2 linked regions of the Paenarthrobacter nicotinovorans genome follow. The protein of the gene in region 1 interacts with the protein of each later gene in a pairwise test. Links are inferred from orthologs where the notes say so. Each region holds a gene or a part of one and is shown on either strand. Other genes may lie near its edges. The genes, in order: eno and rpe.

Evidence for each region.
Region 2: the proteins of eno (region 1) and rpe interact in binary tests that used the Escherichia coli proteins (3 or more experiments, as listed by UniProt). The link is inferred for Paenarthrobacter nicotinovorans from one-to-one orthologs.

Annotation. Positions count from the first base shown.
Region 1 is NZ_CP089293.1:1,243,474-1,246,636, forward strand. What follows is about bases 309-3,154. They hold eno (phosphopyruvate hydratase), read left to right. Parts: upstream 309-1,014; coding sequence 1,015-2,295; downstream 2,296-3,154. Other genes in these bases: JMY29_RS05965 (MazG nucleotide pyrophosphohydrolase domain-containing protein), read left to right, coding at 309-898; JMY29_RS05975 (FtsB family cell division protein), read left to right, coding at 2,442-3,154. Outside these bases: JMY29_RS05960 (adenosine deaminase), read left to right, coding at 1-234; more of JMY29_RS05965, read left to right, coding at 299-308; more of JMY29_RS05975, read left to right, coding at 3,155-3,163. UniProt on the Escherichia coli protein: Catalyzes the reversible conversion of 2-phosphoglycerate (2-PG) into phosphoenolpyruvate (PEP). It is essential for the degradation of carbohydrates via glycolysis.
Region 2 is NZ_CP089293.1:1,857,734-1,860,877, forward strand. The notes cover bases 152-2,978. They hold rpe (ribulose-phosphate 3-epimerase), read left to right. Parts: upstream 152-1,144; coding sequence 1,145-1,813; downstream 1,814-2,978. Other genes in these bases: JMY29_RS08650 (RsmB/NOP family class I SAM-dependent RNA methyltransferase), read left to right, coding at 152-1,063; pnuC (nicotinamide riboside transporter PnuC), read left to right, coding at 2,143-2,835; ribD (bifunctional diaminohydroxyphosphoribosylaminopyrimidine deaminase/5-amino-6-(5-phosphoribosylamino)uracil reductase RibD), read left to right, coding at 2,832-2,978. Outside these bases: more of JMY29_RS08650, read left to right, coding at 1-151; more of ribD, read left to right, coding at 2,979-3,144. UniProt on the Escherichia coli protein: Catalyzes the reversible epimerization of D-ribulose 5-phosphate to D-xylulose 5-phosphate.

The sequences.
Region 1 (3,163 bases):
CCGGTGGACATGCTCTTCCAGCTCGGCTTCAACGTGACCATCAACACCGATAACCGCCTCATGAGCGGCGTCACCCTGACGGATGAGTTCGAGCTCCTGGTGGAGACGTTCGACTATGACCTCGATGACCTGCTGGAACTGACACTCAACGCAGCCGAAGCGGCCTTCCTGCCGCTGGATGAGCGCGAGGCGCTGGTCGAGTACATCAACGATGCCTACGCCAACCTCGGCTGACAATTGCTACGGGCTCACAGAGCTCATCGGGACGATCGCCGCATTACGTGAGCATTGCCCCTGGATGGGTGCCCTGACTCATGAGTCGCTGGTGGAGTACCTGATCGAGGAAGCCTATGAAGTGGTGGACTCGATCGAGGCGGGTGCTGTTGACGATGAGCTTCGCGGCGAGCTGGGCGATGTACTGCTTCAGGTAGTACTTCACGCCCGGCTCGCCGAGGAGCGCGGCAGCTTCGACTTCGAGGCCGTGGCCGCGGACATCAATGCCAAGATGATCCGGCGGAACCGGCACGTCTTCAAGCCCGACGGTTCCCTCCAGGAAAGCTCTCCGGCCAGTGTCGAGGAAATCATCCTCAAGTGGGACGCGGCCAAGCGTGCGGAGAAACCGGAGCGGGAGGACCCCTTCGAGGGCATTCCGCCCCACCTTCCGGCGTTGGCGGCGGCGCAGAAGTCCCTGGACCGGGCGGTCCGTGCAGGCTTGGACGTCGACGCGCAAGGCGCGCCGGCCGGCGTCGCCGTTCCCGTCATCCCTGCCACGGAAGAGGCGCTCGGCGAGTTGCTGCTGGCGGTCGTCGCCGGGGCCAGGGAGCAGGGACTCGACGCCGAACGCGCCCTCCGCGCCGCAGTTCGATCGTTTCAGAACAGCCAGGCCCGGCCTTCATGACGTGAAAGGTTGGAAGTCGTTCCGTAACCTGAGCCACTCTGGACTACGCTAGTAGCGACGAGGACGTTGAGAATTTCCCTCCTCATTCCTGTAATTTGCCCATAAGGAGCACATCCATGGCGCTTATCGATGCCATCCACGCACGCGAGATCCTTGATTCCCGCGGAAACCCGACCGTAGAAGTTGAGGTCCTGCTCTCTGACGGCCAGATCGGCCGCGCAGCAGTTCCCTCCGGTGCTTCCACCGGCGAGCACGAAGCTGTCGAACTCCGCGACGGAGACAAAGGCCGTTACCTCGGCAAGGGTGTCCAGAAGGCCGTAGACGCCGTCATCGACGAGATCTCCCCGGCACTCATTGGCTTCGACGCCACTGACCAGCGCAGCATCGACCAGGCCATGATCGACCTCGACGGCACGCCCAACAAGGGCAAGCTGGGCGCCAACGCCATCCTTGGTGTTTCCCTGGCCGTGGCCAACGCTGCAGCAGCTTCGGCTGACCTGCCGCTGTACAAGTACCTCGGCGGCCCGAACGCCCACGTGCTTCCGGTTCCCCTGATGAACATCCTCAACGGTGGCTCGCACGCCGACTCGGACGTCGACATCCAGGAATTCATGATCGCCCCGATCGGCGCCGAAACCTTCTCCGAAGGCCTCCGCTGGGGCGTTGAGGTCTACCACAACCTCAAGGCTGTCCTCCAGGAAAAGGGCCTCTCCACCGGCCTCGGCGACGAAGGCGGCTTCGCCCCCAACCTGCCGTCCAACCGCGCCGCACTGGACCTGATCCAGGAAGCCATCAAGAACGCCGGCTACACCCCGGGTACGGACATCGCACTGGCTCTGGACGTTGCCTCCTCCGAGTTCTTCAAGAACGGCGCCTACCAGTTCGAAGGCAAAGCACTCTCCGCCACCGAGATGAGCGCCTACTACGCCGAACTCGTTGCCGACTACCCGCTGGTCTCCATCGAGGACCCGCTGGACGAGAACGACTGGGAAGGCTGGAAGACCCTTACCGACACCATCGGTGACAAGGTCCAGCTGGTGGGCGACGACCTCTTCGTCACCAACCCGGTCCGCCTGCAGCAGGGCATCGACGCCGCCACGGCCAACTCCTTGCTGGTCAAGGTCAACCAGATCGGTTCCCTGACCGAGACGCTGGACGCCGTTTCCCTGGCCCAGCGCTCCGGCTACACCACCATCACCTCGCACCGCTCCGGCGAAACCGAGGACACCACGATCGCCGATATCGCCGTTGCCACCAACGCCGGCCAGATCAAGACCGGTGCCCCGGCCCGCTCCGAGCGTGTCGCAAAGTACAACCAGCTGCTGCGCATCGAAGAAGAACTCGACGACGCCGCACGCTACGCCGGCCGCAGCGCTTTCCCGCGTTTCAAGGGCTAGCCTTCAGCGAAATCAGTTGACCGGTGGCTATGGTGGAAAGACCATGGCCACCGGTTCTGTTTAAAGCTGGCCAGATTCGACAAGCAAGTTTCGACAAGCAAGTGCAGCAACCCCGCCAGGCAAGCACCGGGCATTACAGGAGTGTCATGGCCACCCGTCGTCCAAAAGTACCCAGGGCCGACGCCCTTGGCCGTCCTTCAGGCACAGCCCGCCCCGCAGGCGCAACACGCCCTCCCGGGACGTCCGCTGGCGGCCATGCCACCCCGCAGGCCTCCGAGGACGCCGACGTCATTTCCCTGGGTGCCTCACGCGCTGCTGATAAGCCGCGCACCTCTGACAAACCGACGGCGCCACGCACCACAGCGCCCGGCACCCCCGCGCCAGGCACCGGCAAGGCCGGAACAGGTTCCGGCAAAGCAGGCGGCAGCAAGACGGGCTCCGGCGGCAAAGGTGCGTCAGCAAAGGCGGGCGACACCGCAGGCAAGACGGACAAGGACTCCGACAATCTCGATCCCGTGCCCGCAAAAGCCTTCTCAGGCAGGATGCTGGCGCTGGCCGTGGTGATGATTGCCATCACCATCCTGTTGGCGCCCACCGTGAAGATCTTCCTGGAGAAGCGTGCTGAAATCTCAGCCCTGGAGGCCGAAATTGCCAGCCGCAAGGCGGAGCAAACTGAGCTGAACAAGCAGATCTCACGGTGGCAGGATCCCAACTATGTGAAACAGCAGGCCCGCGACCGCATTAACATGGTTATGCCGGGTGAAACAGGTTACTGGGTGTTTGGCGGGGAAGATGCCGCCGGCACGCCGGGTGGCCGCACCGGCTCCGGATCAACTGCAAACCCGGAGAATCTGCCCTGGGTGGATGC
Region 2 (3,144 bases), 610 kb from region 1 along the record:
TGCAGTCATTGGCGCCGGTCCATCGGCCCTGATCAACGCGGTACTCCGCAAGGTCACTGCCCACAGCATGGACGAGTGGTTGGATATCCTGCTGGACCAGGAAACCGACGAGACCAAGATCGCTGCCCTCCGCCATGCACACCCTGAGTGGATCGTCCGCGCGCTGCGGCAGTCACTGGTGAACCACGGCAGGCCCAAGGCCGAGATCGACGACCTCCTGGAAGCCGACAACGCGGCGCCGGTGGTCAACCTGGTGGCTCTACCGGGTCTGGGTGACTTGGATGAGGCCTTTGACAACGGAGCCACTCCCGGTGAACTCGTAGAAGGCTCGGCGCTCTCCGCAGGCGGGGACCTTGGCCGCTTCGAATCAGTACGGCGTGGCACCACGCGTGTCCAGGACGTGGGATCCCAGCTTGTTGCACGTGCGTTGGCCGGCGTAGAGCTCGGGGAGCGTGCCGCCCATGGCGAGAAATGGCTGGATCTTTGCGCAGGTCCCGGTGGCAAGGCGGCGCTGCTGGCCGCCCTTGCCTATCGCGACGGAGCTACCCTCCTGGCAAACGAGCCGGCACCCCACCGGGCCAAGCTTGTCCAACAGGCGCTGTCCGCTGTGCCCACGGAATCCTGGAGTGTGCGCACGGGCGACGGGCGCGAAGTCGGCGCCGAGCAGCCAGAAGCTTTTGATCGTGTCCTGGTGGATGTTCCGTGCAGCGGCCTTGGCGCCCTGCGCAGGAGGCCGGAGTCACGTTGGCGTCGCTCGCCCAAGGACATCGGCGATCTCGGTCCGCTGCAGCGGGATCTCCTGAAATCGGCGATCGACGCCGTCAAGCCCGGCGGCGTCGTGGCCTACGTGACGTGTTCTCCCCACCCTGCTGAGACCACCGCAGTGGTTGGCGACGTACTTTACAAGCGGGACGACCTCGAATTGCTCGACTCCGGGCAGGCACTCGACCATGTCAGCCTGACCGGAAATCTGGGTGCGGGACATGAGCTCACTGCCCAGCTGTGGCCGCACATCCACCAGACGGATGCCATGTTCATGGCCATTATCCGAAAGAAGCCGTAGCCGCTACATCCCCTGGCTGCGGCGGAACCATTCCTTTCGCTGCAGCCGTACCATGACCCATACCGACCCGAAGGGGCTGCCTTGTCTCAGTGCTGTATCAACCCGAGCATCTTGTCCGCGGACTTCGTCAACCTTGAGGCGGAGTTGCAGAGGATCAGCAACGCCGACGCCGTCCACGTCGACGTCATGGACAACCACTTCGTGCCCAACCTGACGCTCGGATTGCCGGTGGTACAGCGGATTCAGGCCGTAAGCCCCGTTCCGCTGGACGCGCATCTGATGATTTCCGACGTCGACCGCTGGGCGCCTGCCTACGCAGACGCCGGCGTCGCGTCCGTGACGTTCCACGCCGAGGCCGCCATGGCCCCGGTGAAACTGGCCCGTGAACTGCGGGAACGGGGATCCAAAGCAGGCATGGCCTTACGGCCTGCGACACCGGTAGAGCCCTACCTGGACATGCTCAGTGAGTTGGACATGCTGTTGATCATGACGGTGGAGCCCGGCTTCGGCGGGCAATCGTTCCTTGACATCACCCTGCCCAAGATCCGCCGCGCCCGTGCTGCCATCGAGGGTTCGGGCATTGCTGTAGCGATCCAGGTGGACGGCGGCATTACGGAGGAGACCATCGTCCGGGCTGCTGAGGCCGGCGCCAACGTCTTTGTTGCGGGCTCGGCTGTCTACGGTCACGAGGACCCGGCTGCGGCGATCGATCGGCTGCGTGCAGCAGGCCAGGCCGCGACGGCGGCCTAGGCCTTTACGCCGTCATGGGATATTACGAAGATGGCCGGGAATAGCCTGGTCATCGCTCTGGTTATGGCACAATAACAACACACATACGTGCTCCGGGGTCGGTGTAAGTCCGAACCGGCGGTTATAGTCCGCGACCCGCGAGCCACCGATTTCCTGAGCAATCCGGATAGAGGTGGCGGACGGTTGAACCGGTGGAATTCCGGTACCGACAGTTAAAGTCTGGATGGGAGAAGCACGTACAGTCATGCCGTGGGCGTTCCTTCAGTGACGCCCGGCATTGCGCTGTCGTACACCCCCGGAGTCATCGCGGCTTACTGGGAAGGAACGGCATGGATTTTCTGCGATGGCTCTTCGAAGCACAGATCCCCGTTGGAGGATCTGCTCTTGTCTTACGCGAAGTGCTTGGAAACATCTTTGGGTTACTCAGCGCCCTCGGCGGAATGCGCCGGAAAGTCTGGGCTTGGCCGGTAGGAATCATCGGCAACATCCTTTTGCTCACCGTGTTCCTCGGCAACGTATTCGGTGCTGCTGCGCCCGCAACCCTCTGGGGACAGGCCGGCCGGCAGGTGATGTTCATCGCCGTTGCACTTTATGGCTGGTACCGGTGGCGTCAAGGCCGGCAGTCGAGCACCCAGGGCCGGGCCGTGGTCCCCGGCTGGGCCGGTAACAAGGTGCGCCTGGTTCTGATCGGCGCGATGGTAGCCGGTACTGCGGCCCTGACGCCCCTGTTTGACGCCCTCGGCTCCTACCCGCCTGTGTGGGCAGACGCCTGGACCTTCATGGGCTCCCTCCTGGCCACTTACGGCATGGCCCGGGGATGGACTGAATTCTGGTTGATCTGGGTTGCCGTGGACATCGTGGGCGTGCCTCTGCTGTTCAGTGCCGGCTATTACGCCAGTGCTGTGATGTACCTGTTCTACGGGTTCTTTACCCTGACCGGATTCTTCGTGTGGTGGCGGGCCGAAAAGCGTGAGCGTGGCGCTGTTCAACCACTTCCGGCGCCCGCAGGAGCCGTGCGATGAGCGCGCAGGCCGTTGAGTTTTCGGCTACTGAAAAGGCCGCCATGGACGCAGCTCTCACCGCCGCCCTGGCTGGCCCGCGAGGAGCGAATCCGCTGGTTGGCGCAGTGATCCTCGGCGCGGAAGGCGAGCAACTTGCCACCGGCTACCATCGCGGTGCCGGAACGGCCCATGCGGAGGCCGACGCCATCTCCGAAGCCCGGCGCCAGGGAATCGACACCAAGGGCACCACCATGGTGGTCACCCTGGAGCCTTGCAACCATGTAGGCCGGACAGGTCCCTGTGCCCAGGCGATCATTGCAGCCGGCATCG